DNA from 3 places in the Solibacillus sp. FSL K6-1126 genome. Region 2 is predicted to be linked to each of the others. Evidence: riboswitches for the same ligand, from Rfam matches in the RefSeq annotation. Region 2 holds a riboswitch; each other region holds the start of a gene.
The links. Region 2 has a riboswitch for thiamine pyrophosphate ahead of thiW (energy coupling factor transporter S component ThiW). Riboswitches for the same ligand answer to the same signal wherever they lie in the genome.

Region 1: another riboswitch for thiamine pyrophosphate. It lies ahead of tenA (thiaminase II); the one in region 2 lies ahead of thiW (energy coupling factor transporter S component ThiW).
Region 3: another riboswitch for thiamine pyrophosphate. It lies ahead of thiT (energy-coupled thiamine transporter ThiT); the one in region 2 lies ahead of thiW (energy coupling factor transporter S component ThiW).

The regions. Positions count from the first base shown of each region.
Region 1 is NZ_JBBOPD010000001.1:2,890,895-2,901,853, reverse strand. Features, by position in the region: gene MHH44_RS14425 (hypothetical protein) at 1-451, shown strand, start outside; gene MHH44_RS14420 (hypothetical protein) at 448-663, shown strand; gene MHH44_RS14415 (hypothetical protein) at 771-992, shown strand; partial or broken gene MHH44_RS14410 (T6SS immunity protein Tdi1 domain-containing protein) at 1,045-1,158, shown strand; gene MHH44_RS14405 (M14 family zinc carboxypeptidase) at 1,477-2,667, shown strand; gene MHH44_RS14400 (hypothetical protein) at 2,711-2,995, opposite strand; gene MHH44_RS14395 (YpzG family protein) at 3,192-3,344, shown strand; gene MHH44_RS14390 (hypothetical protein) at 3,409-3,570, opposite strand; gene MHH44_RS14385 (hypothetical protein) at 3,705-3,908, shown strand; gene MHH44_RS14380 (cell wall hydrolase) at 3,994-4,434, opposite strand; gene MHH44_RS14375 (glycoside hydrolase family 18 protein) at 4,640-5,896, shown strand; gene MHH44_RS14370 (NAD(P)H-dependent flavin oxidoreductase) at 6,018-6,998, shown strand; TPP riboswitch at 7,136-7,234, shown strand; TPP riboswitch at 7,301-7,399, shown strand; gene tenA (thiaminase II) at 7,477-8,169, shown strand; gene thiM (hydroxyethylthiazole kinase) at 8,147-8,890, shown strand; gene thiD (bifunctional hydroxymethylpyrimidine kinase/phosphomethylpyrimidine kinase) at 8,887-9,699, shown strand; gene thiE (thiamine phosphate synthase) at 9,683-10,300, shown strand; gene MHH44_RS14345 (bifunctional 2',3'-cyclic-nucleotide 2'-phosphodiesterase/3'-nucleotidase) at 10,426-10,959, shown strand, end outside.
Region 2 is NZ_JBBOPD010000001.1:3,321,052-3,332,010, reverse strand. Features, by position in the region: gene MHH44_RS16585 (LysR family transcriptional regulator) at 1-818, shown strand, start outside; gene MHH44_RS16580 (5-methyltetrahydropteroyltriglutamate--homocysteine S-methyltransferase) at 926-2,029, shown strand; gene MHH44_RS16575 (HEAT repeat domain-containing protein) at 2,117-2,569, opposite strand; gene MHH44_RS16570 (SDR family NAD(P)-dependent oxidoreductase) at 3,129-3,866, shown strand; gene MHH44_RS16565 (transporter substrate-binding domain-containing protein) at 4,075-4,875, shown strand; gene MHH44_RS16560 (amino acid ABC transporter permease) at 4,941-5,600, shown strand; gene MHH44_RS16555 (amino acid ABC transporter ATP-binding protein) at 5,638-6,378, shown strand; gene MHH44_RS16550 (S-ribosylhomocysteine lyase) at 6,395-6,865, shown strand; gene MHH44_RS16545 (VOC family protein) at 7,159-7,554, shown strand; gene thiW (energy coupling factor transporter S component ThiW) at 7,927-8,433, opposite strand; TPP riboswitch at 8,519-8,608, opposite strand; gene MHH44_RS16535 (cupin domain-containing protein) at 8,729-9,235, opposite strand; gene MHH44_RS16530 (transposase) at 9,318-9,638, shown strand; gene MHH44_RS16525 (IS3 family transposase) at 9,647-10,510, shown strand; gene MHH44_RS16520 (nucleotidyltransferase) at 10,698-10,959, opposite strand, start outside.
Region 3 is NZ_JBBOPD010000001.1:3,691,625-3,702,583, reverse strand. Features, by position in the region: gene MHH44_RS18520 (aminopeptidase) at 1-751, shown strand, start outside; gene MHH44_RS18515 (SGNH/GDSL hydrolase family protein) at 773-1,639, shown strand; gene MHH44_RS18510 (exonuclease SbcCD subunit D) at 1,759-2,922, shown strand; gene MHH44_RS18505 (SMC family ATPase) at 2,925-5,978, shown strand; gene MHH44_RS18500 (hypothetical protein) at 6,035-6,163, opposite strand; gene MHH44_RS18495 (DUF4870 domain-containing protein) at 6,231-6,563, opposite strand; TPP riboswitch at 6,680-6,788, shown strand; gene thiT (energy-coupled thiamine transporter ThiT) at 6,919-7,485, shown strand; gene map (type I methionyl aminopeptidase) at 7,676-8,428, shown strand; gene MHH44_RS18480 (polyphosphate kinase 2 family protein) at 8,600-9,442, shown strand; gene MHH44_RS18475 (GNAT family N-acetyltransferase) at 9,515-10,075, shown strand; gene MHH44_RS18470 (beta-class carbonic anhydrase) at 10,128-10,697, opposite strand; gene MHH44_RS18465 (hypothetical protein) at 10,857-10,959, opposite strand, start outside.

The sequences.
Region 1 (10,959 bases), 430 kb from region 2:
TTGGTTTTTAGATAGAGAAAAGTTAGAAGAAGCATATAGAAAGAAATATAAAGAAATGGGACTTGGAAATATGGGTCCTTTTATCGAAGAGGATGATGAGAGGAAAGGTATAGAAATATTGGATGAGGATTCATATACAGAATTTGCGCCAAAAATTGCCAAGTATGCTGTTTCAACAAAAGAATTAAGAGAAAGCCTTAAGTTAAATTTACTTACTGAAAAGAAAGAGAACACTTTTTATAGTTTTATGCCTTCTTTATTCGTAAATTTCGATAAAAGAGAACTGTACTCCCTTTATTCAGAACCAGCTTCCTACGAGGATTTTGTACCTGAAAATTGGACAGGAGGCTACGAAGACTTTTTACCATTCATAGATAAGGCAGAAAAGTACTGGTATGATGAAAATGAGAGTGTTCTATTAAATTTCGAGAATGACGGAGGGAAGAAATGAGCGAAGATAAAATAATTATAATGTCGGAAACCTTTGAGAATGAAAAAACGGGTGACCAAGTCGAAGGTATTACAATTATAATTGATGGCAAATTAAAAAGTATGCTAGACATAATTATTGACAAAGAAGACGGCTACAATAATTATACAGAATTGGTTAAGGATTTGATGTTTGCTGGAATTAATCAATATGTTGATAAATACAAAAAGTAGAAGCTACCTTAGTAAACACAAATTTATATAAGTAAAACAGCCATCTGATATTTTAAGTTGTATAAAAAAAGAAATAATTAATAAGACAAGACCTTGAAGGCTAAAGCTTGTTGGATTTCTTAATATTGGACGACTTGAACACGCTAGCTGATAAAAATGCTTCGGGTCTTGATAAAGGAATTGCGTTAGCATCCTTCATCCCGATAGGAAAAGTTTTGAAAACCCCGAAAGCGATTGATAAGATTGTAGATAGTAACGTGGGTGCGATTGTGAAGAAGAGTGATGTTGATGAGGTTGTTGGTAAGGGGACGGGTAAAGAAACTTATTAACATCTAAAGGACCATAAGAATAATAAATATTCTACTCGGAGTATAGAGTATCGGCTATACACCTCTATTAGGTTTAGGTGGAGCCGAAAAAGTAGAGAATCTAAAAAAAGTCAAACTGAAAGAACATATTCTTATTATTACTGAATTTATGGGAACAATTCAATGATATTCAGGAGTATGTTATAGAATTAACCATAAGTACTTGATTTACTTTATGAAGCGACAATTGAAAAAACTTCAATTAGATATTGAGCAATGAAAAGAGGTATCATACTAACCTTATGATTTTGTTCATTTAGAAGAATGATAATATAATTAATTAAAATTGCACCTTGATTGGCTCATGCCTTTCAAGGTTTCTTTTTGTAGAGGGTTACCTAGTACCGTATTTTGAAACAAACAGTGAGTATCTTATATCCGGTTAATAATCACCCACCACATTCATATACTTTCCTATTGATGATTTTATTGAGGGAGGAGCTTTGTGGAGATTTTCGTAAGACCGGGTGATTCCTTTTGGTATTATAGCCAAGTTTTTAATCTTCCTTTTCAGCTGATTCTTGATTCGAATCGGAATCTGAATGCACAAGCCCTGATGCCCAACCAACCCGTTCAGATTCCCGGTTATGTGACAAGTCAGTATACGGTTCAACGGGGAGATACGGTTTGGTCGATTGCACAAAGAATCAATATGCCGATGGATGCGCTTTTTCTGCTCAATCCGGTACTCAATCCATACGTACTTCAGGTCGGTCTACGGTTGCGGTTGCCTGTTCGTGTAACATGGAGAGTTGTGAATGGTGAACAGGATTACGATTATAGGGCAATGGTGCAGGATATTCGGTCATTGCAGGCAATCTATCCGTTTATAGCAAATGAGCCGATTGGCAATTCCGTATTGGAAAAAGAAATTCCGGGGCTCACGATTGGGAACGGGCAGAAACGTGTTCATTTTAATGCTTCTTTTCATGCCAATGAGTGGATTACGACGTCGATTGTCATGACGTTTCTTAATGATTATTTAATTTCGCTCACGAATAATGCTTCAATACGAGGGCTATATACATTGCCATTGTATATTCAAACGAGTTTAAATATTGTGCCAATGGTAAATCCCGACGGAGTAGATTTAGTGCTGAACGGACCTCCGGAAGATGAAACAATTCGTAAAAACGTAATCGAATGGAATAATGGTAGTACAGATTTCTCGGGTTGGAAAGCGAATATTAATGGGGTTGATCTGAACGACCAGTTTCCTGCTGAATGGGAACGGGAAAGAGAAAGAAACCCGAAAACGCCTGGGCCGCGGGATTATGGTGGGCAAAGTCCGCTATCGGAACCGGAATCCATTGCAATGGCCGATTTGACAGTAGAGCGGGATTTTGCTCGGGTTTTGGCTTTCCATACACAAGGTCAAGTTATTTATTGGGGATTCATGGGATTGGAACCTCCTGAAACAGAACAGCTTGTCAATGAATTTGCGAGGGTAAGCGGATATGAGCCTGTGCAGACAATAGAAAGCTATGCGGGTTACAAAGACTGGTTTATTCAAGATTGGCGCCGCCCCGGATTCACCGTTGAACTGGGGCTTGGAACGAATCCTTTACCAATCAGCCAATTCGGTGAAATTTATGAAGAAGCATTAGGGATTTTTTTAAGTGCATTATATATGTAAATAAAGTCCCCCCGTTACGTCCTTAGAGGTAACGGGGGAACTTTTATGAATCCCTCAAGGTTTCATCAATTTCAAGGATGCTTTGCTTTAGCTCATCTAGTTTGGATTTATTCTGCTCGACAATATCCAAATGCTCCTGCCTTTGCTCTGCATTGGCAAGTGCATTTTCGGTACGTTCCATTGAATTAAAAGCATGTTCCACCGCAAATTCCTCTGGGTGGGACATTGCCTGTTTTACTGCACGTTCTGTTCGTTCAACGGAGTTGGATAATAAAGTAATCGGGTGATTTTGTTTCCAGCTAGGTGTACCTGAACTTTTTTTAGCCACTGTTCCTCATCCTTTCTTGCGAAAATTGACTGATTCACACGTTTAGTATTGGTGGATGCAATGATTCCATACGCGGAAGAAATTCGGAATTGTTAGGAAATGTGTCGATATCAATTTTTATCTTTATAGGGAATAACTGCAGCAAGTACAGCCATACTAAAATTGATTCACTTTTAAACATAGGGAGGCGGAACGAATGGATAAGAAGGGTTTCACAGATCCAAAATCTAAGAAGATCCACCAAAACTGGGCGAGCGAAAAGCATCAAAAGTCTCAAATCAAAGGGGAAACAGAGGTAACTCTGCATAACCAGATTTTGAGAATTAATGCGAAGGCGAGACAGTTCTAACCTTTGTCTTGAAGTAAATCAGGCCTTCATTCCAGTACATACTGGAATGAAGGCCATTTACATATCAATACATTTTTCTTTTTCCTTTTTTTGCTTGCTGATGGAGCTCGGTTAGTTCATTCGCAATTTCTTCCTTTACTTTGTTTGGTGCAATTTTCATGTTTTTCGGTGTTTGCGGTAATGATTGTTTATTCGTTCCTTTACTTTTACTATCATCTCTGCCCATTTAAATGCTCCTTTCAATATTGGTTCCTTCTTAATATGGCTTTACAATTTTTTTTCATTACAAAAATTGAGGAAGCCTGAAAAAAGCATAAAACCTCCTATCCTGAGCACATTAAGCCAGTAGGAGGTGATGAAATGAGCAAAAACAGTAAAGAAACGATGAATACGCGAACACATAATCCTTTTTCTACCTATAAAGAATTACACCGAAATACAACAAGTCACAATCGGAATCCGGAAGATAATACAGCGGAATTTGCCGAAGAGTTCGATTCGAAATTAAAAAATAAAAATAATAAAACAAACCATGATAAAAACCAGCAATCCAATAAAAAGTAAAAAGTAACGGATAAAGAAAAATGAAAAAGCCTCGCTACATAGAATGTACAAGGCTTTTTCTTATATAGCTGGGCAATAGGTAAATCTAGCCCATATAAACACTTTCACATGTTCCCGCTATAGGCTCATAGAAACAATGCTGTTTAAATTGACCTGTAAATGGTTGATCGTACCAAGTAGGAGGACATGGGCCGGATGGGTTAAAATACCAAAGTGCATATTTCGCCGGATGGTCTCGCCAATAATCCAGCGTCTGTCTTGCTAATCTTCTTTCAGTCTCTCTAGCCCTCTGATAAAACATGTTTCCTTTTTGTACCGCCTCAAACGAATAGTTATTGCCCTGTACTTGGAAAATAACCTGCTCGATTGTTCTCACATCATTAAAATCCAGGCATGAAGCAACAGCTCGGTTCACAATTACATTTCCGACATACAGCATCCCTTGTTTTCCTTCACCTTCAGCCTCAGCCCGCATCATTCGTGCCATCAAATCCACATCGGAATCCCGGTATTTTACTCTTGGCATTTTTTCACCTCACTACTATAGTATGAAACAGTCAACCTGGTTGCGCATATGAATGAATGAAAATGTAGAATATTGTTTTTTGTCATGGTTACTTATATATTTCTAACCTATCTTTCCGCATTAATACGGTATATAGTTCATAAATTAGTACATAGGAAAAGGAGGACGGACAATTCAAATTCATGTAGTACAACCGGGAGAATCATTGTGGGCAATCGCACAGGCTTATGGAACAACAGTGCAGAGTTTAGTGGAAGCCAACCAAATTCCGGAGCCGGCCCGGTTAGTGGTCGGGCAAGCATTGGTCGTTCCATTGAAAGGGCAGTATTATATTGTACAGCCAGGGGATAGTTTATGGTCAATTGGTCAACGTTTTCAGGTGAATTATTTAACGCTCGCACAAGCAAATGGCTTGAATCCAGATGCGTTGCTGATGATTGGCACCTCATTGTATATACCGGAACCAACTAAAAGGTCCGCAGAAATTTTGGCATATGTAGAACCAAGAGGCGATGAAATAAGTGATGCGCTGCTCGACCAAGTTCGGGAGGCAAGTCCTTATTTAACGTATTTAGCTATTTTCAGTTTTGAAGCAAGACGGGATGGTTCATTAAAAGCGCCTACAATTAACCCATTACCGGAAATTGCTGAACAAAATAATACAGGAATAGCAATGGCAATCACTAATCTCGAGGATTATCAGTTTAGTGCTGAGCTAGCACGTGATATTTTCCAAAGTGTTGCAGTTCAAAATTTACTGCTGGACAATATCATAGCTGAAGCAAAGCGTATCGGAAATATTTCAGATATCCATTTTGATTTTGAACGGATTGCACGCGATCAGCGGGAAGCTTATAATAATTTCCTCCGAAGAGCTGTAGAACGTATGCATGCGGAAGGATATACCGTTTCTACCGCATTGGCTCCAAAAACGAGAGCCGATCAGCCGGGAGAATGGTTTATGGGCCATGACTATAAGGCGCATGGCGAAATAGTGGATTTTGTTATGTTGATGACATATGAGTGGGGCTATTCTGCGGGACCTCCAATGGCCGTTTCTCCGCTGCCGCAAGTCGAACAAGTAGTACAATATGCATTAACAGAAATTCCTGCAAATAAAATTTTACTTGGGCAAAATTTGTATGGTTACGATTGGACATTACCTTTTGTACAAGGAGGAGATTACGCAGAAGCGATAAGCCCGCAACGTGCAATTGAAGTGGCCAAACGCTACAACGCAGCAATCCAATTTGACTATACAGCACAGGCACCCTACTTTAACTACTATGATGAGCAAGGGCGTTCACATATTGTCTGGTTTGAAGATGCACGTTCGATTCAGGCGAAGTTCGATTTAGTAAAGCGATTAAATTTGCGCGGAGTCGGCTATTGGAAGCTCGGTCTGCCATTCCCGCAAAATTGGCAGCTCATCGGGGCTAATTTTAATGTAGTGAAGAAATAGCAAAAGGAAAGAAAGTCAGATGAAAAAACATCTGACTTTTTGATTGTCATCTAAATTAAGAAGGAGATTTTATTGAAGCTGATGAAGTATTAGTAGTAGCTGAATAAAAGGGGGATTATAGATGGGGAATATTCCGGAAATTTTACAAAACTTACGTATCCCAGTAATCGGGGCACCATTGTTTATTATTAGCAATCCGAAATTGGTCATTGAACAATGTAAGGCAGGAATAGTCGGGTCAATGCCTGCGTTAAATGCAAGACCGGCAAGCCAGTTGGATGAATGGTTAGCTGAAATTACAGAGGAGTTGGCCAGCTATAATGCCAAAAATCCGGATCAGCCGGCAGCGCCATTTGCCATTAATCAGATTGTTCATAAAACAAATGAACGTCTGGAACAGGATATGGAGCTCTGTGTGAAATATAAAGTTCCGATTATTATTACTTCACTTGGGGCACGTGAAGAAGTATTTGAGGCAGCACATAGTTATGGTGGCATCGTTTTCCATGATGTCATTAACAATCATTTTGCAAAAAAAGCGATTCAAAAAGGTGCAGACGGCATCATTGCTGTAGCAACAGGTGCAGGTGGCCATGCAGGTCAGCAAAGCCCATTTGCGCTCGTACAGGAAATCCGTGAATGGTTTGACGGTCCATTAGCTTTATCAGGATCAATCGCGCGAGGACATTCGGTATTGGCTGCACAGGCGATGGGGGCTGATTTTGGCTATATCGGTTCACCATTCATCGCGACCGAAGAAGCGTTTGCTCGTCAAGAATATAAACAGATGATTGTTGATAGTACTGCAGAAGATATTGTATACAGCAATTTATTTACAGGAATCCACGGGAATTATTTGAAAGGTTCTATCATGAACGCGGGGATGGACCCGAGTAATTTAAAAGAAAGTGATCCTTCAGCAATGAACTTTAACGATAATACCGCAAAAGCCTGGAAAGATATTTGGGGCAGCGGGCAAGGAATTGGCGCGATTAAAGAGATTACTTCCACAAAACAATATGTCGATAAACTGGCCGAGGAATATGCTCAGGCTTTTCATGAACTGACTGGTAAAAGATCTGCAGTAACCCATCTACAATAGATGTCAGCGCATCATTAGTAACAAAACTTTTACTAACGATGCGCTATTTTGTGAATTTGTTATTGAACTATTAATTTCGTAATTTTGTGAATTCACTTGCCCGGTTCGAATTAATTTGTTACACTCTGGGTAATTAAATGCATTTGCGGGGGGACACAGCAGTGTTGAGAAGGTTAAAACCTGACCCTTAGAACCTGACCGTTAATACGGACGTAGGGAGCAAAGTACAAGCTATACATATGTACTTACTTTGGCTCCGCGTATATTTTACGTGGAGTCTTTCTTTTGCAAATACACAAGCATTTGATTTGCGGGGGGACACAGCAGTGTTGAGAAGGTTAAAACCTGACCCTTGGAACCTGGCCGTTAATACGGACGTAGGGAGCAATGAAAAGTGGTACGTACACTTTTTGGGGACGTCTCTCTATATGTTGAGACGTCCTTTTTGTGCTTCCGCCAACAAAAAGGAGGAGTAACAATGGGGTTTTGTGAAAAGGTAAGAAAAGAAACGGATTTTTATTGGGAGGCTAGCTTTTATCATCCTTTTGTACAAGGGATTGCAGATGGGAGTCTACCGCTGGAGAAGTTTAAGTTTTATATGTTGCAGGATGCGTATTATTTAAAACATTATACGAAAGTATTAGCTCTTGCAGCTGCAAAAGCGACAACGGATGATGATGTTCAATATTTTCTACAAACAGCAAAGTTTATCCATGATGCCGAGCTTGAGTTGCACCGTACAACGTTTAAAGAATTAGGTGTGACAGCGGATGATTTGGAACAATTCGAACCAGCACCAGCAGCCTATAACTATGTGAGCCATATGTACAATGCAGTGCATAACGGAGATGTAGCAGAAGCATTTGCGGCAATCCTGCCATGCCCATGGCTGTATCAGGAAATTGGGCAAAGATTAAAAGATGCATGCCCCAATATACCTCTTTATGAACAGTGGATTGCATTATATGCTTCCGAGGAGATGCTTCAAAATATTGAAGTACAAAAATCGATGCTAGATCGATATGCGAAAGAACAACCTGCAAAGCTTAAAGTACTACAGGAGCATTTTAAGAAAAGCTGTTATTACGAATGGATGTTTTGGGAAATGCCTTGGACGAAGCAAAGCTGGGAACAAGGAGTGTATGTAAATGAGTCTGCAAGCAATTTATAATAAACAACCATTAGTTCATTGTATTACCAACTATGTTGTCGCAAATTTTACAGCGAATGGCTTGCTGGCGGTAGGAGCTTCACCAGTAATGGCGGATGCAATAGAAGAAGTGGGTGAAATGGCTGCCCAGGCCAATGCTTTGCTTTTAAATATGGGCACTTTGAATGAACGGACAATAGAGTCGATGAAGAAAGCAGGACTTAGCGCAAACATGCATAATACTCCGGTTGTCCTTGATCCAGTAGGTGTAGGGGCAACGAAGTTTCGAGCGGAGACAGCACAACAATTGCTCGACCTTTTAAAGATTAATGTAATCCGTTGCAATATTGGAGAAATGGCGGCTCTGGCGGGAGTGAATTGGGCGTCTAAAGGTGTGGATAGTGGCAAAGGAGATATCGATGTTGCAGTGACTGCCAAAAAGTTGGCTAATAACTATCAATGTATTGTGATCGTAACAGGAGAACAAGATGTTATTACTGATGGGATAAGAGTGGAATTTGTAGAGGGTGGTCATGAAAAGGTGACAAAAATGACGGGGAGTGGCTGCTTGCTTAGTGCCTTTTGTGCAGCGGCGCTTGCAAACAGTAAAGAACCGTTTGATGACTTACTGACGCTACTAAATGAATATAAACAGGCAAGTGCCAATTCTGTTGCAACTATAGGAAATTTCCACACAAATTTCTTGAATGAACTAGAAAATTTAGCGGAGGGACGAAAATGATTACATGTACGATAGCAGGATCGGATAGCGGTGGCGGTGCCGGGATTCAAGCCGATTTAAAAACGTTTCAGGAACTCCGTGTATTTGGTACATCAGTAATCACCGCATTAACCGCACAAAATACTGAAGGAGTGCATGGAATTTTTCCGACAACGGCTGATTTCGTTCAAGCTCAGCTAAAGGCAGTACTTCAAGATTTCGACGTAAAAGCAATTAAGACAGGGATGCTGTTTAGTGCTGAAATTATCGAAGCCATTGTGACTTTACTAAAAAATACGGATATTCCGCTTATCGTTGATCCGGTCATGATTGCAAAAGGCGGTGCCAGTTTGCTAGAGCAGCAGGCAACAACAGCTCTTAAAGAAAAGTTATTGCCGCTCGCAACCGTTTGTACCCCGAATATACCGGAAGCGGAAATCCTGACAGGCTATAAAATACAAACGGAAAAGGATATCGCATCAGCGGCGCATGATTTATTAAGTCTGGGGCTGAAATGTGTTGTCATTAAGGGTGGTCACTTAAACAGTAAGCATGCGACAGATACGGTTTTCATTCGCGGGGTGCAACCATTTAAAATGAAAACCGAGCGGGTGGATACGAAACATACTCACGGTACAGGATGTACATTTTCTGCAGCGATTACCGCGGAAATGGCAAAAGGCAGATCGATAGAGGCAGCCATAATAGAAGCAAAAAAATATGTGCAGCTTGCAATCCGTCATCCGCTTAATATTGGTCATGGGTTTGGTCCGACAAATCATTTCGCCTATCATGAACAGCGGGGGATGTGCGATGTCCATGTCCTTTGATTTGAATAAATATTTTGTGATGGGAACGGCCAATTGTAAACGCGAACCATTGCTTGTTTTGGAAGAAGCTTTACAGGCAGGTATTACGATGTTCCAACTGCGAGAAAAAGGAAAAAATGCATTAAAAGGCCATGCGTATGCAGAGTTTGCCCGTCAATGCCAAAAGCTATGCCAAACATATAAAGTGCCGTTTATTATTAATGATGATGTCGAGCTTGCACTAACATTAAATGCAGATGGTATTCATGTAGGGCAGGAAGACACCGGTATTGAACAATTTAGATTCCTTGCAAAAAATAAAATCATCGGTGTATCGATTCATACGATGGAGCAACTCGAAATGGCCATTGCAAATGGGGCGGATTATGCGGGAATTGGTCCAATTTATGAAACTTCCACAAAAGATGATGCGAGAGCACCAGTAGGGCTGACGTTACTGGAAGAAGCGAAATCTCAGTACACTCAATTTCCTATTGTAGCAATTGGCGGAATCTCTGTTGAAAATAGTTTCATTGTAAGACAAACAGGAGTAAATGGAGTCGCCGTTATTTCGGCAATCAGTCATAGCGATAATATAAAAGAGGCTGTAAATTCACTATAAGTTAAATTCTGTCATATAAGTACTATTTTGATTGGAATAACCTGTACCAAATTACTCTTTTCTACTATTCTGGCAATTTAGTATGATAGTTCTGTTATACACTACAGAATATGGGAGTGAAAGAAATGTTGAAAAAACTATCTGCTTCAGCCTTAACGCTAACACTTTTAGCAAGTGGCATGTCAGCAGTTTCAGCGGCACCAGTCTCTACAAATGAAGATATGACACGTGGGGAGTTTGTGAAGGCCGTAATCGATGCATTGGGGGTAGAGGTCGGTACTGGTCAGTCTGTAAAATTTCAGGATGTACCTGATTCACTTAAGCCTTATATTGAAAAAGCGGTGGAATTAAAGTTAATTAAAGGAAAAACTCCAACTAAATTTGCACCAGACGAAAAACTGACACGCACACATGCATTCCTTATTGCGGCAAGAGGATTGCAGGATAAGGAAACATATTCTGAAAAGGTATTGGATCAGTTTAAAGACGCAAACAAAATTGGACAAGGCAATCGCCAGGAAATGGCGAAAGCGGTAGCAACAGGATTACTGACAGGCTTTGATGACGGAACGATTCGCCCGAATGATTTTGTAACAAAAGCTCAAATGCAAAAAATTCTTCAGCGCTTTTTGGAAGAATACAGTCCGGTAAAGGCAAAT
Region 2 (10,959 bases):
ATGCACTAAAAGAGCTGGAGGAAGAACTCGGAATCACGATTTTTCTGCGTTCGAACAAGGGGATTATCATTACAGCTGAAGGCTCGGAGTTTTTAGGATATGCCCGGCAAGTTGTTGAGCAGGCGGAACTTTTAGAAAGTCTCTATACGAATACAACGTCTCCACAAAAGTTTTTTGGTGTATCTGCCCAGCATTATGCATTTGCGGTAAGTGCATTTGTCCGATTATTAAAAGACTATGATATCGAAAAATACGAGTTCAGTTTACGAGAAACCAAAACCTATGAAATTATTGAGGATGTCAAAAACTTACGGAGCGAAATCGGCATTTTATATGTCAATGAATTCAATAAAAAAGTAATCAGCAAGTTTTTAGGAGAAGGCAATTTACAGTTTCATGAGCTATTTACAGCAAAGCCGCACATATTTATTAGCTCGACAAACCCGCTATCCAAAAAGGAGTATGTCACTTTATCGGACCTGGATCCTTACCCGTACCTTTCATATGAGCAGGGGGATTATAATTCGTTCTATTTCTCGGAGGAGATTTTAAGCACGCTTTCCAGACCGAAAAATATTAAGGTTACCGATCGTGCCACATTATTTAACTTACTGATCGGGTTAAATGGCTATACGATTTCCACAGGGGTGATCAGTCATAAATTAAACAGTAAAGACATTATAGCCGTTCCTTTAAAGGTGGACGAACAAATTCATGTAGGGTATATAACTCATAAAAATGTTACAAATAGTACAATGGCGAATACGTATATACAGTATTTAAAAGAATCTGTTGAACAAGAAATCGTTCACTTATAGTTTAAGACTATAACAAGGAATAGGATTTAGGTGTTACGTAATAACAATTTTCCCATGCTACACTAGCTTTACGTTAAGAAAACCAAAGGGAAAGTGGGAGATTGTATATGACGAAAACACTAATAAAAGCACCATTTAGAGCGGATCATGTTGGGAGTTTATTAAGACCGGAGCGAATCCACAAAGCAAGAAAGGATTTCAACGGAGGCAATATTTCGGAACAGGAATTACATGCCATCGAGACAGAGGAAATTAAGAAAATTGTTGATAAGCAAATTGAAGTAGGCCTTCAAGCAGTAACGGACGGAGAATTCCGCCGCAGATTTTGGCATACAGATTTCCTTGAACATTTAAATGGAGTCGAGGGGTATGTTCCGGATTCAGGGTTCTCATTCAAAGGCGAAGAAACCGAAAGATATGATGTGCGGGTAATCGGTAAAATTTCGTTTAACCCGGATCATCCACATATTAAAGATTTTATCGAATTTAAAGAAATAGTCGGAGACCGAGCTGTTGCCAAACAAACGATTCCAAGCCCAAACCAGCTATTTAATGCGGGTATTCGCAATTTGGATATTTACCCGGATCTTGAAGAATACTCAAAGGATATTATCAGCACATACCGTGATGCCATCAAAGCCTTTTATGATGCAGGCTGCCGTTATTTGCAGCTCGATGATGTATACATTGCCGGACTGAATGCTCCTGAAATTCCATTCAATGATAGCGGGTATTCCCGTGAAGAGTTAATAGATTTAGCTCTTCGTGTTGCAAATGGAGTGTTAGAGGATAAGCCGGAAGATTTAATCATCACGACGCATCTTTGCCGTGGCAACTATCGCTCAAAGTGGGCGTTCGAGGGAAGCTATGCTAAAATTGCGCCAACATTGTTTGCAAAAGAAAAAGTAAACGGATTTTTCCTGGAATATGATGATGATCGTTCGGGTGATTTCGGACCGTTGAATTACATTCCGAATGGTGGACCACAAGTAGTACTAGGCGTATTCACTTCCAAACATGGTGAATTAGAAGTGAAGGAAAATATTAAAGCTCGTATTGAAGAAGCAACAAAATATGTGCCGTTGGAGCAATTATGTATTAGTCCACAATGTGGATTCGCTTCAACTCATCATGGAAATATCCTGACTGAGGATGAGCAATGGGCGAAACTGAAGTATATTGTCGATATTTCAAAAGAGATTTGGGGATAATTTGAATACAGTTGGCGCCGTGAGAAGGGGCCGGCTGTTTCTACAAAAAAAAGAACACGAAAATCATTTCGTGTTCTCTTTTGCTAATTATTTTCTTGTTTCAGTAGTTTCCCACATATCCTTCAGCCAAGCGTCAAATTGTGCGCCTTTTTCGCCTTCGTATGTGTTGTAAATATCGATACGCATTTTTTCAAGTTTTACTTTGAAATCTTCATACGTGTGATCTGCTGGTAAGCTTTTCTTAATACGTTTGAAAATTTTGCGAAGGTCTTTGAACAATTCGCCTTTAGGTGCTTCCGATGGTTCCACTTGCTGACCCATTTTCTTTAATTGTTTCGCTGCCGCATCGCGCACTTTCGTTACTAGATCGGCTTTCGCTACATATTGCAAAATTGTGATCGATTCATCGGCTTTAATTTTCGCTAATTCCTGTACCGCATCTAAACGTGCTTCCCAATCTGCTGTACGGTTTACAGCTTTCTTTAATTCACTGAAATTTTCAGGTAATTGTTGTGTTGATTCTTGATTTTGTTGACTCATTATTTTGTCTCCTTTGTCATTGCCTTACTAGCAATGATCCGCTCCATCAATTATAGCATGAAAGTGAAGCAATTACTCGTCGCAATAGAAGTACAGATTCGATTGCCGTGAGGATGTTCTAATAAAGCTCTACATTGTTCTAATATCCCGAAAAATCTTCTAATAAAAGTGAGATGTTCTAATATAAATCATATTTTTGCTAATAAGTGCTCCAACTATTCAAATAAACCTAACCGATGTTCTAATATCCCGCGTAACTCTTCTAATATATCCCCAAACCTTTCTAATAAAATCCCGCACCGTTTCCAAGCAACCTGAAAAACAACGCTCCCACCCAAAAAAGCGCACACCTATCCTAGATTTTCTAATAAATCCCGCCGATGTCTAATATCCTGCGCAACTCTTCTAATATCCGCCCCAAACGTTCTAATAGATCCCGCACCAAATCCGAGCAACCTGAAAAACTCCACACCAACTCCAAAAAGGACAACCCCAAGCACGAAATTCCAAGCGATTTCAGTTACACTTTTACTAAGCAATTTATAAAGGAGGAAATCAGATGTTCCAAAACAAAACAGTCGTCATTACAGGTGCGGCGCAAGGTATCGGTCGTTCAGTCGCAACCCATTTCGCAAAGGCCGGTGCCAATGTGGTCATCGCGGATATTGAGCACGACTTAGGTGTCCAGCTGGCAGGGGAGCTTCAAACAGAAGGGTATTCCGCCATTTTTATAGAGACAGATGTGCGCAGTGAAGAGAATGTTCGCCAAACAATGGAGATGGCAGCAAGCCGTTTTGGCGGGCTTCATATTTTGATCAATAATGCGGGGAAAGCGAAATGGATTTCACCGCTGGAATTATCGCTCGAAGACTGGGATGACATCATCCAGACGAATTTGCGCAGCGTCTTTTTATGTTCACGTGAAGCGGCAAAACTTATGAAAAGCGGCGGGGCGATCATCAATCTTGCTTCAACCCGTGCAGTCATGTCCGAACCAAATTCTGAAGGCTATGCGGCATCAAAAGGCGGTATCCTTGCACTGACACATGCGTTGGCAAGTTCTTTCAGTGAGCTGAATATTACGGTAAACAGCATTTCGCCAGGATGGATTGAAACAGGAGATTACGATGCACTCAGACCTACCGACCACGCCCAGCATTTTTCAAACCGTGTCGGCAAACCGGATGATATTGCCCGTGCCTGTCTGTATTTAGCTAACCCGGAAAATGATTTTATTACAGGGACGGATCTGACAATCGATGGCGGGATGACGAAGAAAATGATTTATGAAGAATAATAGTAAGACAGTAAAATTACATGAAAGTGTCAATTTTCCATTTAGGAAAATTGGCACTTTTTTATGTATTTAACCCATTTTCCCGTCCGTATTAATTAAAAGTTCTAAATTTAATTATTGTTCAGAAAATAAAGATTGTTTTTGCTGTTACTCTGTTATAATATAAAGCTTATAAAAAAACTAGGAATTAATAATGGAGGCAATTTGAATGAAGAAATTAATATCAATCGTTACATTATCGGCGCTCGTTTTAGCAGCATGTGGTGGCGACAAATCAGATGAAAACGGAAGCGAGGCAAAGAATAAATTAGAGGAAATCCAGGCAGATGGAAAAATTCAAATCGGTCTTGAAGGAACATTCCCTCCGTTCAGCTTCCATGATGAATCAGGTGCATTAACAGGCTTTGAATATGAGATTGCCGATCAAATCGCAAAAGACCTAGGTGTTGAAGCAGAATATGTTGAAACAAAATGGGATTCATTGATCGCAGGATTGGATACAGATAAATACGATTTTGTTATTAACAACGTATCGATTACAGATGAGCGTAAAGAAAAGTACGATTTCTCCATTCCATATATGAAATCGGAAGCGGTAGTAGCCGTGCACACAGATAATACAGAAATTAAAGAGCCGGCAGACATGAAAGGCAAAAAATCTTCACAAACAATTACAAGTAACTTTGCCCGCGATGCAGAAGCGCTTGGTGCAGAAGTTGTTGCTACAAATGATTTAATGAGTTCAATTGAGCTAGTAGTACAGGGACGTGCAGATGGAACAATCCATGACCGCGTGACATTCCTGACATACTTGCAGGAGCAGCCTGACACGAAGTTGAAAGTGCTGGACGGTGCGATCAATTCAACTGATATCGCATTAATCTTAAATAAAGAAAACGATGAGTTCCGTGAGAAGTTAAATGAAATTATTAAAGAGCGTACAGAAGACGGTACATTCGAAGCAATTTCAGAAAAATATTTTGGTGAAAATGTTATTTCAAACAACTAATGGGAAGGTCGTTTCGACGGCCTCCTTTTTTACATAGCTTACACTACAGAAAGGAGTGCTAGTGGATGAGTAGAGAAATGGATATTTTACTTAGCTCGATCTGGCCGATTTTAAAAGCAGGACTTCTTGTTACCATTCCGCTATCGCTCATTGCTTTTGCCATTGCATTAGTCATTGCAGTTGTGACGGCATTAGCGAGAATCTCGAATTACCGGGTTTTACGATGGATATTCGGTGCTTACGTATGGGTGTTTCGCGGAACACCATTATTAGTGCAATTATTTATAGTGTTCTTCGGTCTACCGAAACTGGGGATTACCCTTGATGCGTGGACAGCGGCAATTATTACATTCTCTCTGAATACGGGTGCATATGCTTCTGAATCGATCCGAGCTTCAATTTTGGCCATTCCAAAAGGGCAATGGGAGGCAGCAGAATCACTCGGTATGACGTATTGGCAGATGATGCGACGTGTCATTGCACCGCAAACGGTTCGTATTTCATTGCCGCCAGTAGCCAATGATTTTATCGATATGGTAAAAGGGACATCTTTAGTAGCCAGTATCACACTTGCGGATCTATTCATGGTCGGACAGCAAATTACAGCAAGGACGTATGAGCCACTTATGATTTATTCGCTTTGTGCAGTTATATATTTAATCTTTATTAGTGTGTTGATGGTCATTCAAGGCCGACTGGAAAAATACGCCTCAAAATATATATAAGTCGGGTAACGTGAAGCGCTAGAAGGGAGGGCTTATTATCGTACAATTTCAGCAGATGTCGAAGTTCTTTGGCGAGAATGAGGCATTGAAAAATATTAATTTAACATTTCATGAAGGCGAAACAACGGTTATTTTAGGTCCATCCGGTTCAGGAAAATCAACGCTGCTGCGCTGTATCAATCTGCTGGAGCGACCTGAAAAAGGCGTTCTGACTGTCGGGAACCAGACAGTTGAACTGAACAAGCCGATCTCTCAGAAAAACTTGCTTTCGATTCGTCAAAATACGGCGATGGTATTCCAAAGCTTCAATCTTTTCCCGCATATGAAAGTGCTTGAAAATGTGATGGAAGGGCCAGTTACCGTTTTGAAGCAGGACAAAGAAATTGCAAGACAAAAGGCACAGCAATTATTGGAGAAGGTTGGCCTGAGTCATAAAACAGACCAGTATCCTTCGCAATTATCCGGCGGGCAACAACAGCGTGTTGCCATCGCAAGAGCATTGGCAATGGAGCCGCAGTTTTTACTGTTCGATGAGCCGACAAGTGCACTGGACCCAGAACTAGAAGGAGAAGTGCTGAAGGTGCTGAAGGATTTGGCGGAGGAAGGCAAGTCGATGATTATCGTGACGCATAACCTGAATTTCGCGCGCGAAGTGGCAGACCGGATTCTATTTCTGGAAAACGGTGAAATCAGCTATGACGGCGTAACCGAAAACTTCTTTACAACAAACAATAATGAACGGATTCAACAATTTATAAAATCGATGCAGTTTATCTAATCTAGGGGGATTTAACATGACAACAGAGAAAACAAATGTAGAGAGCTTTGATTTAGACCATACGAAAGTAGTAGCACCATACGTACGACTTGCCGGTACGAAAACAGGAGCAAAAGGCGACGTCGTAACAAAGTACGATATCCGATTCAAGCAGCCGAACAAAGCGCATATGGAAATGCCGTCACTACACTCATTAGAGCATTTAATGGCTGACCGTATCCGTAATCATAGTGAAGACGTCGTAGATTTATCGCCAATGGGCTGTCAAACAGGCTTTTACTTGGCATTACTGAACTACAATGACTATGACGGCGTATTAACGATTATTGAAAATACGCTGAAGGATGTATTGAAGGCGGAATCGGTACCCGCATGTAATGAAGTACAATGCGGCTGGGCAGCAAGTCACAGCCTGGAAGGTGCAAAAGCATTGGCTGAGGAATTTTTAGCTGGCCGCGCTGAGTGGCATATTGTTTTTGGGGAATAATTGATGAATCACCGGATGGAGATTATGACCACCCGGTGTTTTGTTTTTCGGCAAGGAATTTCTAATAAAGTGCTGTGATGTTCTAATAGATCTGTCATCATCAGCAATAGTTTAAACGGAGTTGGCACAGAGAATTACAGCTAATTATTGCGGAATTTAAATATTAAACAGGCATCTACGAGTTGGAGATGCCTTTTAAACTGTAGGGAGAAAAGTTCGCGTAAAAGGATAAAATAAGCTACATTGAAGTGGTGCAAATGAACTTAATTTTAGTGGGAAAGAGGAAGATAACGATGAAAAGCGCAAAACCATTTTTAATGTTTCAAGGCGGCGTTGCAGAAGAAGCGATGAACTTCTATACATCACTTATCGATGATGCGGAAATTACAAGCATTGTCCGCTACGGGGCAAATGAAGGCGGAGACGAAGGAAAAGTCATGCAAGCCACTTTTTCGATAAAAGGTCAGGAATTTATGTGCATTGACAGTAATATTAAGCATGAATTTGACTTCACACCGTCATTCTCTATTTTTATAACGTGTGATACGGAAGAAGAAACCGACCATCTTTATGAAAAATTGCTTGAAGGCGGGCATCCGCTAATGCCAATCGGTAATTACGGTTTCAGTAAGAAGTTCGGCTGGGTAAATGACCGTTACGGAGTATCTTGGCAGATTAATTTACCTTAATAAAATGTGCCGGGTGTCTGAATGGATACCCGGCGTTTCATTTTCTAATAAAGGTCTGAGTTGTTCTAATATATTTTAAAATCTTCTAATAAAAGTGAGATTTTCTAATATAATTGTACATTGTGCTAATAAGTCTTTAATATGTTCAAATATCGTTCACAGAAGTTCTAATAACCCCCTGCAATCTTCTAATATCCATCATAAATCTTCTAATAAAAACGGCAGGCTAGCGCAAAATGGACGCGCACATTATTTAGGAATAAGCCCGTTTTACCAAAATCCCAAACTGTTCTTATATCATGCGCAGAAGTTCTAATATCCCGCCAAGAAGTTCTAATATCGACACAAAAATTTCTAATAAAAACCTTCCATTCACCCGGCATTCTGATAAAGCATCCCGCCAAACGCCCGGTTTCTCACCATAATCTTCAGCAAGCCATAGCCTAAAAGCGCACCCGCAAACGAACTCATCATAAATGCCGGGACAAAACCGAACAGCGCCGCTTCGTGACCTAAAAATAAAATGGCGATCGGGTAAGTAGCCATCGCACCGAGCAACCCGGTCCCGATTACTTCACCTACTGCCGCAAACGCTAACTTCTTCGTTTTCGCAAATAGAAACGCAGCCAAAAAGGCACCGATCATACTCCCCGGATAAGCAAATATACTGCCTGTCCCCATTAAGTTTCTCAATGTCGATGTAAGGAATGCCTGTAATACCGCATACCATGGACCGAGCAACACCGCCGATACAACATTGGCAAAATGCTGAATTGGAAAAATTTTGGCAAAACCTAAAGGGATGTACACAAAACTGCTGAGAATCGTTGTAAGTGCAGCGATAATCGCTGAATACGTAAGCTTCCTCGTTTTATTCATTTCTACCATCCTTTACAATAAATTTTTGCAACAAAAAAACCACTTTCAACTAAAGAAAGTGGTATCGCAGCCTAAAACAAATAAAAAGGGATCGACACTACTTTCCTACGCTAGTATTACCTAGATCAGGTGCAAAGGGTTCTTCTCAGCCAAACAGGCGCCCCTAGTAGTTTTCATATTCAATTATAAGCAGATTACCTGCTTCCAATATTAGGTTAATTTCACAGTTATCATAACACGGCCGTTTCATTATGCAAATGTATTTTTGAAATTTGATTCCTTTGACCGAGAAAAACTACTGCTCATACCCGCCGCCGTAGTTGCCAGGCTGGACTTGCTGCCATGGGTTTGGTGGACCGATGAAGGTATTCGGCCGTACCGGTGCAACTGCCTGCGTCCACAAATTTTCGTTCATCCCATATGTGTGGGCCATAATATTTGCTGGTGTCAGCTTGAGGAGGTCGGAACCTAAAATGACTTCAGGTGTCGGTGCGTTGAAAATGGCGAGCAGATGCGTGTTGTTTTGCGTGGCGACTTCGTAATGCCACCACCCATGAGGGACGTTTGCGACCTGGCCGGGGGTAATCGGAAAATGCATCAGCTGTTTCGTAAACGGATTCAAAATCGAAACAACCGCACTTCCCGCAATACAATAAACAAGTTCCGCCGCATTTTGGTGGTAGTGCGGTTCAATGACATTATTGGCACTCAAATAAATATCAAGCAGCGATATATTATCCAGTGTATTTAACTGGTTGACGCCCATTACATTAATAAAATTTTGCTGGTCTTTTACGAACATGATATTATCCCCTTTAAGTAGACAATGTTAAAAAACCTACAGTACGCTGTAGGTAAACATTTTACTTAAAGGGGATTTTTTTGTGTCGAGAAAAAATAATATTTATTCAAACGAGTTGAAGTTAGAGATTGTACAAGCTTATTTAACAGGCAATGAAAGTATGCAAAAAATTGCGGATCGATATGAGATTCGTAATGTTTCTCAAGTAAAAGCTTGGGTGAAGAAATATAAAGAAGTCGGATCCATCGAAGCTTTTAATCGTATCGCATCTACAGGTTCTGGTGCGAAAGGTGAGAAGAATCCTTTAAAAGGAAAACGGGTCCACTTTAAAAATGTAGAAGAAGAACGTGATTACTATAAGGCACAGGTCGAATACTTAAAAAAGCAGTATCCAAATCTGTAAATGGAGGAATGCCTACTTATTCAGATCGTTATCAAATTATTGAAGAAATGAAAGATCGCTATCCCATTACATGGCTTACTAAAATGGCAAAATTGGAACGTTCAGGCTACTATAAGTGGCTTAAAAATGGCAAAGTATCGTTACGCAAACATAATGATATTGTTTTAAAGGAGCAAATTTTAGCGATTCATCAAACGCACAAAATGTATGGATATCCACGCATGAAAATCGCTCTACGGGACAAAGGCTTTCTTGTGAATCATAAGAAAGTCTATCGACTAATGAGTGAGTTGGGTATTCAATCGATTATCCGTAAAAAGCGTCGCGTATGGGGCAACCGTCTCTCACGTGTATTTGATAATGTGTTGGAGCGTCAATTTAAAGAACGTGTAGAAAATGAGGTGCTCGTAACAGATATTACGTATCTGCCAACGAAAAATGGATTTCTCTACTTGTCAGCTGTACAGGATTTATATAACAACGAAATTGTCGCTTGGCGTATTAGCAAGCGTAATGATTTAGAATTAGTCATGGATACCCTCCAGGAATTGACCGCAAAAAGAAATGTGTATCGAAGCATCATTCACTCAGATCAAGGCTACCAATACACATCCATAAAGTATCATCAAACAGTAGAGCAGCTTGGCATGATTGGCAGTCATTCTCGCAAAGGAAACTGCCATGACAACGCTTGTATTGAGTCCTTTTTCTCGCACTTTAAAAGCGAGTGCTTGTATCTGTTACATGATTATTCAGAGGAAACGGTAAGACAAGCTGTTGAGCAATATATCTACTTTTATAATTACCAGCGCTTCCAAAAACGACTCAACCATCTGGCACCGATAGAATATCGTCACCAGATGGCTGCTTAGTCTTTTTATAGGCTGTCTACTTGACAGGGGTAAGTCCAACAACGGGTTTTTATTAAGGTCGAATGTAAACTGGGGTTGCACTGATGTATAATCTTGATTCGGATTCAATAGTTCACCTCTTTTTTATTGTAGTTACAGTATGCAATAATTTACCGGTGTGTGCCTATTGTCGATAGTAGCCATCCATCTAAAAATACACATACAACGCATTGATTAATGTGAAAATTAAAATAAACAGGGTGGCACCACATACAATAATTTCTGCAAAGTGGACGAACATGACTCTTTCATAACTTAACTCGGCTTTACGAAAACCAAAGAAATCTCCATGACTGATAATATAAATAAACGTACTCACGACCATTAAGGAAGACATTAAAAATGAAATTGTTGGCAAAGAAGTAACGTAGCGCGAGTTGCCTCCTGTTTCCATATAGAGCGGAATATCC
Region 3 (10,959 bases), 370 kb from region 2:
GGAAAAGGAGCAGGTTCCTGCACTATGGGATGCTATTTTCAAAACAGTACGTATTGGTGAAGGGGATGCAGTAGGAAACTGGCAAACTCATATTGAAAACTTACATGCACGTGCAGATCAGCTGAACAAGAAAAAGTATGCGAAGCTTCACTACACGGCTCCTGGTACAGACTTGACGATTGAACTACCGGAAAAACATTTGTGGAAAAGCGGAAGCAGCGAAGCACCTGATGGCACGACATTCATCGCGAATATGCCGACAGAAGAAGTCTTTACGCTGCCTGCAAAATATGGTGTAAACGGCTATGTATCCAATACGAAACCGCTCGTTTATAAAGGGAATATTATTGATGATTTTAAGCTGACATTTGAAAAGGGTAAAATCGTTAATGTTGAGGCAAAAGTAGGTCAGGACTTATTAAAGCAGCTAGTTGCTTCCGATGAAGGTTCTTCATATTTGGGAGAAGTTGCATTAGTACCGCATGAGTCACCTATTTCTTCATCTAATATTTTATATTACAACACATTATTCGATGAAAATGCCTCTAACCATTTAGCAATCGGAGAAGCATATCCGACGTGCTATGAAGGTGGCAAGGAACTTGAAAAGGGCCAACTGGAAGCACTGGGCATTAATACGTCGATTACACATGAGGATTTCATGATCGGCAGTGCGGAAATGGATATTGACGGGATTCTGGCAGATGGCACAACAGAACCGATTTTCAGAAAAGGTAATTGGGCATTCTAACAAAAGAAGTGGGGTGAATAAATGCGAAAAATAATAGGGATTCTTATTTTTTGTATTGTCCTGTTTCCAACGGGAGCATTAGCCAATGAACGAGAAGTTTATATTGCACTTGGCGACTCTTTGGCAGCAGGGCAAACACCTTACAGTCAAATTGATGCAGGATATACGGATTACATTGCTTTGCAGCTAGAGCGACATGGTAAGCTCGCACATTTTTCAAAAGAGCTTACTTTCCCCGGATACCGTGTTGGAAATGTAATGGAAACAGTTCAGTCCGAAAAGGCAGCACCATTACTAAGTGAAGCAACATTGATCACACTGTCAGCCGGAGCGAATAATTTACTGCCGCTCATTACACATAACCCTCAACAGGGAACACTCGCTTTTAGTCAGCTTAACGCCAATTTCGCTTTAAATGAAGTAAGGAATCAGATGAGAGAGCTGCTTTCAATAATTAACGAAAAGGCCCCGAAAGCGACAGTATATGTACTTGGCTATTATTTCCCTTATGTAAGTGTTCATAAAGAACAGGTAGACGGAGCAGTAGAAGCGGTGCAGCTTTTAAATGCGATATTAAAGCAGGAAACAGAAGCGGCAGGCCATATATTTGTAGATGTTTATGAAACATTTGACCAGCAGCGTTCAACATATTTGCCGAACGTGGCGGATGTGCATCCAAACCAGCTTGGGTACCGTATTATGGCTAATGAAATGCTGAAAAGCTATAGTGGTAATGAGGCACTTATATTGCCAATCGATGCAATGCCAGCACCAAATCCGAAAACATTTGAAGAAATGCTGAGGATCCAACAAAATAAGTTAGCAGTAGAAGACGTACCATTTATAGCAATGCATAATCTTGATCGACCAATCCCGATCTTAGTATAAAAAGCATTCCGACAATATTTATTGGAGGAGACCACATCGTACGAACGAATATTCGTACGATGTGGTTTTTTTATTTTTCCTCATGTACACTTATAGTTAGAAGATAGGAGGCGGTATTCATGAAAATTTTTCATACAGCAGATTGGCATTTAGGAAAAATAGTACAAGGTGTATCGATGACAAGAGACCAGCAATTTGTGCTTGAACAGTTTATCGAAGAAATCAGAAGAGAAAAGCCGGATGTCATCATTATTGCCGGGGATTTGTACGATCGATCTGTCCCACCGACAGATGCAATCCAACTATTAAATAAAACGTTGAAAGAAATATTAGTCGATGAGAAAACACCGATTTTAGCAATTGCTGGAAATCATGATAGCGCTACACGTTTAAATTTTGGCAGTGAATTTATGAAGGCGAGCGGGTTACATATCGTTGGTCATTTAGAACAGAATATCGATCCGGTCATAATGCACGATGAATACGGAGAAGTTCATTTTTATTTAGTTCCATTTGCAGAGCCTTCAATTGTACGGGCAGTATTTGACGATCAATCCGTTACAACTCATGAAGCGGCGATGGCGAAAATCATTGAACAGATTAAACAGACGATGGACTGTACGAAACGTAATATCATTATCGGCCACGCTTTTATTACAAAAGACGGGATGGCGGAACCGAATACGAGTGACTCTGAACGCAAGTTGACGATTGGCGGGACGGAGTGTATCAGTTCAGCGTTGTTTGAACCATTCTGTTATACAGCGTTAGGCCATTTACACCAGGCCCACTTTGTCGCAAACGAGAAAATCCAATATGCAGGATCACCACTTAAGTATTCAGAATCTGAAGTGACACATAAAAAGGGATTTTTGATTGTTGATTTAAATGAAGATGGGTCAGTGACGATTGAAAAAAGAATGCTTACCCCAGTACGGGATATGCGTATCGTGACGGGAATGCTTGAGGATATATTGCAGCATAAAGTAAACGACGATTATGTATTTGTAAAATTACAGGATGAACATTATGTAAAAGGTGCTGCCGAACTTGTCCGCACTGTTTATCCAAATGCTTTGCATATTGAAAGAACGGTTGTGTATGAACAGCTTGAACAGCATGCGACAACAATGAACCGTGTTCAGATGAATGATTCGGAACTGTTTGAGCTATTTTATACGGAAATGACAGGCAAGCCTTTAAGTGATGAAATAAAAGAGATTTATACAGATGTTTTAGAGCAGCTAATCGAAAATGAACGTGAAAAACAGGAGGTGCTGTAACGATGAAGCCAATAAAATTATCGATGACAGCATTTGGACCATATCATCAAAAAGAAGTCATTGATTTTACAAAACTCCATGAACATGGAATTTTTGTCGTTTCCGGGGCAACGGGCGCGGGAAAAACGACTATTTTTGATGCGATTACGTTTGCGCTTTATGATTCTGGAAGTGGTGAGGATCGGGAAAAGTCGCTGTTTTTGCGCAGTGATTTTGCGGATGAAACAGTTGATACGGAAGTCGAACTGGAATTTGAAGTACGCGGTCGCCTTTACCGTATTTGGCGGAAATTTGGTCATGACGGGGCAAGTGCAAAGCGCGAGTTTTTTGAAATTACGGATGGGGTCATTGTGCCCGCTGTAGAGAAGTTTCAAGTGAAGCTCATTCAGTCGAAAATTGAAGAACTGATCGGCTTAACACAGTCCCAGTTCAATCAAATCGTCATGCTGCCACAAGGAGAATTTCAAAAGCTCCTCACTTCGGAATCAAAGCATAAAGAAGAGATTTTCCGAAAAATTTTTAAAACGGAACGCTTTACGAAAATGGTGGAACTGCTGAAAGAGAAAAAGAATATTGCTGAAAAGCATTATGAACAAGCAAGGATGCAGCAGGATAATACGATTCATGATATTCGGTCCCGCCTCCCGCACAGAGAATCGGAACTGTTTACAGCTCTGAACAATGATGTCATTAATCTGTATCAAGTAAAAACGGCATTGGAAACAGAACAGCAATTTTATGAAGAGCAATGTGCTGCATTAAAAGGACAATATGCAGCCTCAAAAACGCATTTACAAACGTTAGTTAAATCATTAAATGAGCAAAGGCTGTTAAATGAGCGAATTGAAAAGTTTTTAATCAGGAAAGCCCGGCTCGATGAATTGCTGCAGCAAAAGGATAAAATACAAGCAGAACAACAGAAACTTGTACTTGCAAAAAAGGCTAATCAAATAGAACCTTTAGAACGTGAATATGAGAAGGTAAAACGGCAGCTTGAACAAGCGGAAGTTTCCTTACAGAAAGCAAAGGCTGACTATGAACGTGCACAGGTACAACTTCTGCAGGCGACAAATCACTATCAGGAGCAAAAGCAGCATGAGCCACTGTTGGATGAATTTACGAAATCAATTTCACAGCTTGAACAGCTTGTCCCGATTTATCAATCGATTAATACGCAGCGGGAAAAGGTGGCAAAGCTTTCAGAAAACCAGAAAAACGCAAAGCAATTATTTGATAAGCTCCAAAAGGAAGCAGCTTCTTTAAAAGAAAAACACCAACAGCAGCAGGCTATTATAAATGAGCTGGAAGATGCGACAGTGACGTACCATGAAACGTATGAAGCACAGGCTGTATTAACACGAAAAATTGAAATGGCAAAAGAAGTGGCTGCAATACAAATGAATATAGAAACTTTAGTGAAACAGCTTGCTGATAAGAAACAAATTGCCGATGGAGCGCAACAGAAGCTGCAAAATATGGAGCAGCAAATACGCAGCAATCAGGCAGCGTTTCTAGCGGCTTCATTACATCATGGGGAAGCATGTCCTGTATGTGGGAGCACGGAGCATCCAGCCATTCATAATAGCGAAGCGTTTACCATTGATGAAAATGCACTGGAACATCTTCGTCAAGAAGGCGACCGTGCTATGCAAAGCTTTTACCAGGTCAACTCGAAATTGGATGTAGAAAAGGCAGCATTGGAACAGAAAAGAAGTGCTCTAGAGTTACTGAACGTTGAGCTTTCACAACTACATTATTATGAACAGCAATTGGCCGAACTGACTGAGCAATTGACAAAGCAAAAGCAGCAGCAGGCACAGCTCATCACTGAAAAGAAAACGATGGCACAGCTTATTGAAAGTAAAGAAGTGCTGCAAGGCCGTATTGAAAAAGGGCAGCAATATGTAGTCGATATCGATAAACAATATGCACAAGAAAAAGGGAAGCTTGAGCAAAGTGAGCAGTCATTATTGCCTCAGTTTTCTACATTGGATGAAGTAACACAAGAATTGGCCAGCCAGCAGCAAAAACACCGCCATTTAAAAAGTGCAATTCAAAGTGCACTGGAGGCAATGCAAAAAATCCAATTAGATGAAAAATCTTGTGAAGTGAACCATCTACATGCACAAAACCTTGTAACAGAAAAACAGCAGGAGACTCTTTCAGCGCAAAAAGCGTTTGATACAGCATTGCAGCAAGAAAGTTTTGACTTGGAAACATATAAGAATGCGTTACTGCCATTAAATGTTCAGCAGCAAATTCAGGATGAAGTTGAAGCTTACAAGCAAAATGTTCATACATTATCTGTTCAAATTGCCGAGGAAGAACCTTTGCTCGAAGGAAAAGAACGGGCTGATTTAACGGCAAGTGAGCAACAGATTCATGAGCTGAATGAGCAAATCGAGGCACAGTATTCTAAAATTACATTAACCCAGTCCTATGTGGAGCAATGTGAGGAAACCCTCGAAAAACTTGACCAATCTGCACAGCAGATCGAAAGCTATAAAGCGAAACTGATGCAGGTGGAGCATGTTTATAATTTAATCCGCGGACAAAACGATTCGAAAATTTCATTTGAGCGGTTTGTGCAAATTGGTTATTTGGAAAAAGTAACCCATGCGGCAAATGAACGTTTACGTGTCCTATCAAATGGTCAATACTTCCTAAAATCGACAGGTCGTAAAGAAGGAAATGCACAGAGCGGGCTCAGTATCGATGTATATGACAGCCATACAGGACAAACGCGGGATGTAAAAACATTGTCCGGCGGTGAAAAATTCAATGCCTCACTTTCATTAGCATTAGGAATGGCCGATGTTATTCAAAGTGTTCAAGGAAGTGTGCATATCGATACGATGTTTATCGATGAAGGCTTCGGTACATTGGATGAGGAGGCGTTAAGACGGGCAATCGATATTTTGATCGATCTTCAGCAAACAGGCCGCTTAATCGGCGTCATCTCCCATGTGGCCGAATTAAAAGCAGCAATGCCTGCCATTTTACAAGTCCAAAAGCTTAAAGAAGGCTACAGTAAAACCGAAATTATTATTAAATAAAAGACAACAAAAAACACATTTCACACGAGTTTTAGTGCGAAATGTGTTTTTCTGCGTTAACGTTTTGGCGTTCGTCGTGTAGTTGCTGGTTGGGGTGCAGATTTTTTATCCATCATTTTTTTAATGATCGGGTACACGATCGGTCCATATTTAATTGCGGTTTTAATGAGTTTATTTAATTTCATGATATACACTCCTTAACGAATACATTTCGTATAAAAAATATACCCAAAGAAGGAGCTATCATAAACATTAACGTAAAACTTTAATCGCTTGGACTAGATTCCAAATCGCCAGAATAAACGTAATAAGGACTAAAAGAATAAATCCGATAAAATGTGAACTAATAAAGAAATCCTGCACGCTCACTGTCAAAGTGTTATTCCAGGAAAGAACGGAAGTGAAAAAGTAAATCATGTACAAAATCCCTAACAGTATTGGAATAAGTTGAGAAATAAAAGCTTTTTTAGAATGGCCTTTAACGGCTTCATCTTTCGTAACGATAAATATAATTACCGGTAAAATAAACGGTGCAAAATAAAAGCTCAAATAGCTTAGTGCACTTAAACCTTTCGATTGATCCATCATTTATCACTCCTTCGTATCTATTATATGTAATTCTAGTACGTTTCAAAATAATAGCTGTTGAAAGTTGTAGAAATATTCGTTACAATGAGCATGTTCAAACAATAAAAATTTAGATGTACCACAAGGGGTGCCGAGAAAGTCGGCTGAGATTGTGCACGGGATTGCACTGACTCTTTGAACCTGTAAGTTAGCACTTGCGTAGGGATGTGGATAGAATCCGACTGTTCAAACGATAGTCAGGCTTTTGTCCTGATTATCGTTTTTTGCTTTTTCTAAATATCTAGAAGAAGTAAAAGTTCCATTCTATCCCTCTTCACTTTTGTTACATCGGAGAAAAGAAAGGGGAATTGTTATGGACAGAAAAAAATTATTGATGATGGTGGAGATAGCGATATTTGCTGCCATCGGACTTGTATTGGACCAAGTATCTTTTAAAATGTGGGCACAGGGCGGGTCAATCAGCTTTGTTATGGTACCGATTATGTTAATGGCCATTCGTTGGGGACTAACAGCAGGACTTGCAACTGGCTTGCTGATCGGCGTTATGCAAATGATGTTCGGCGCTTACATAGTACACTGGCTTCAGGCGATTTTAGATTACGGTCTTGCATTTACAGTAGTAGGGTTAGCGGCAATTGTAAGAAAGCCATTATTACAGGCAACACAATCACTCAATAAACTAAAAATGGCAATTTATATCGTAATAGGAGCTCTAATAGGCGGAGCTTTAAGATTTGTTTCGCACTTGCTCGCAGGTGTCGTGTTCTTTAAAGAGTACGCAGGCGATGATAATGTGTGGATCTACTCAATAATTTATAACAGTACTTATATGGTACCTGCAACAATAATTACAGCGGTTATTGCAGTTATATTATTCACATCTGCACCCCGTTTACTCCAAAAAGCACAAACACCATAATGAATTGAAAACTCAAAGCTTGCAGTAAGGGATTATTTTCCCGTTGCAAGCTTTTTCTAATTTCTATTGTACAATGTCGTATTAATTTGATCATAAATCCAAATAATTTTAAAATCCTTGAACAATTACAACCGATATTAAGTATGCTATAGTTAAGGGTAGACATTGTTTAAGAGGAAGGAAGTTACACATGATTGTTACTACACAAGAAGAAATAGAAGCGTTTAAAAAAATTGGACGCATTTGTGCTGAAATTCGCGAGGCAATGAAAGCTGCGACAGTACCTGGCGTGACAACGAAAGAATTAGATGAAATTGCAGGCCGTATGTTTGCGGAAGCAGGCGCGGTTTCTGGTCCTAAAGGCGAATACGATTTTCCGGGATATACATGCATTTCAGTAAATCACGAAGTTGCACATGGCATTCCAGGGAACAAGGTTATTCAGGACGGCGATATCGTAAACATTGATGTTTCGGGCTCTTTAAACGGATACTTTGCAGATACAGGTATTTCTTTTGTTGTTGGTGAAGGTTATGAAGATAAAGAAAAACTTTGCTCTGTAGCAAAATCAGCATTTGACCGTGCGATGACAAAGGTTAAAGCAGGTTCGAAATTAAATCAGATCGGTAAAGCAGTAGAGCGTGAAGCACGTGATCACGGGTTGACGGTAATTATGAACTTAACAGGACACGGCTTAGGTAAATCATTACACGAAGAACCAAACCATGTATTGAACTATTACGATGCTTGGGATACGACAATCATGAAAGAAGGCATGGTGTTGGCGGTAGAGCCGTTCATTTCGGCGAAGGCTGAGCATATCGTAGAATCAGGTGACGGCTGGACATTTATTACACCGGATAAATCATTAGTTGCCCAGATCGAACACTCGATTATTGTAACAAAAGATAAACCAATTATTTTAACAACATTGGAAGACTAAATTATAACCGTGGGTGCATATATAAGTGCGCCCGCGTTTTTTTGTTCTATTAAAACAGGATGCCAACATAAAATAATCAAATGATTCAAATAAATAACCGCAACAATTACCAATTCCATACACTTTCGAGTAAAATATACATAATAAATGGAATAGGGGAGGCAGCACTATTTGAAAAAGCTACAAGATGTGGATTTATCGCAAAAACTGGAGAAGGAAATCTATAAGAAGCAATTGAAAGCTTTGCAATATGAAATGCTAAATGCCCAGCAATTTTTATTTAATAATAAAATTGGCCTTATTATTGCATTTGAAGGAATGGATGCAGCAGGAAAAGGGGGAGCGATTAAGCGTTTAACAGAGCGTATCGATCCGCGTGGGTTAATGGTATGGCCAATTTCTGCCCCACAGCCCCATGAGATGCGCTATCATTATATGCAACGCTTTTGGAGAAAGTTGCCGCAGCATGGCCAGATTGCGATTTTTGATCGCTCTTGGTATGGTCGGGTGCTGGTGGAGCGTATAGAGGGTTTTGCTGAAGAAGCAGAATGGAAGCGTGCTTATGAAGAAATAAATAGTTTTGAGAAGCAATTGACAGATGAAGATTATATAATGATAAAGTTTTGGATTCATATCGATTCGGATGAACAGCTTAAACGTTTTAATGAAAGAGCAGCTGATCCATATAAATCATGGAAATTGACGGCTGAAGATTGGCGGAACCGTGATAAATTTAATTTATATTGTGAGGCAGCCGATGAAATGTTTGAAAAAACTGATTCGGAAAACGCTCCTTGGCACTTAATTCCGGGGAACGACAAAAACTATGCACGTGTTCAAGTACTTAAAGAAGTAGTTACCCATATAGAAAAAGAAGTTACAAAGCGCGGATTAAAGCTCACGAACATTTTCGAAAGCGGTAATAAAACAACTGCACATAAAGAAAAATCGGAATTTATAGATATAATACCAAAGCCTGTAAAATCAAAAAAGAAAAAGTTGAAAAAACGGTAGCAAGCTTTGAAATGAAATGTAGGTGGTTCAATGAAAAGCTTATTCAAGCTATTTCACAAGAAGGAGGGTCCAATGGTTCAACTTATTGGGCAACAATGTTCGCTTCGTACGTTTACCCCGTCGGATGCGAAAGGATTGGCAAAATTATTAAATGACAATAAAATGTATTGGTCCGAATTTGAGCCATTACATCACGATGAATTTTATACAGAACAAGTACAGTACAATAAAATTTTAGAAAGCATACATTTGCTGCAGTCGAACAGGGAGTTTTCATTCGGCATTTTTTATAATGCAACAGGTCAGTTAATCGGGCATATTTCTCTCTATTCAATTAAACGTTTACCTTATTCAAGCGGTTTTATCGGCTATTCGATGGATGAGAAGTTTACAGGTAGAGGAATTGTCACTGAAGCAGTACGTCTAATAATGGAATTCGCTTTTATTACTTTAAATATTCACCGGATTGAGGCATATGTCGCCCCGCAAAATTCTGCTTCTATTCGTGTATTGGAAAAGTCGGGCTTTACAAGAGAAGGATTATTACGAGAGCTATTGTATATAAACGGAAAATGGGTGGATCATTATATGTACGCCATTTTACAGCGGGAATATAAAGGGGCCACATTATAAAAAATAGCGGCAGTGCTCATTATATTGAGTGCTGTCGCTAATTACTTATTATCTATTTTTGTTCAACTGTGCCGTCTGTTACTAAATCAAGTTTTCCTGTTGCAGGATCGATGATAAGACCATGTACTGGAACGCCTTTTGGCATTAATGGATGTGTTCTGACTAAGTCCACACTTTTTAATACACTTGTTTTAACATCCCCAAAACCGCGTAACCATTCTTTTAAATCAAAACGGGCATAATTGATGACATCAATCGTTTCCTGTTTAACCCCGCGTTCAAGCATATGGCCGATCATTACGTTCGGATCAACTGCACTCATTCCACAGTCATAGTGGCCGATAATATATACTTCATCTGCCTGTAATTCATAAACGGCTACAAGTAAACTGCGCATAATCCCGCCGAATGGGTGATTTACGATTGCCCCTGCACTTTTTACAACTTTGACATCCCCATTGCGCAAGTTCATAGCTTTAGGTAGTAATTCTACTAAACGTGTATCCATACAAGATAAAACTACAATTTTCTTATCTGGAAACTTCGTTGTGGCATATTGTTCATATTGTTTTTCTTCTACGAATTTTTCATTAAATTCTAAAATCGTTTGCAATGCAGACATTGTTCTTCAAACCCCTTTCGATTCTTGTTTTATTTTAAAATATTTTTTAGATAATTCAAACAAATGCGCACTAATAAAGTTAAAAATAAAATAAATAAAGAAGAAGTGATGTATTAATATCAAAAAAACAACCACTCAATAGAGTGGTTGTAAAAAAATTTAATGATGATGGTGACCATCCAATGATTTTTCGTTTGGCGCAAATGTGTTTGCCTTTGAATCTACTATAACAGAGTCGTGTGATTGTAAACCAATACGTAAG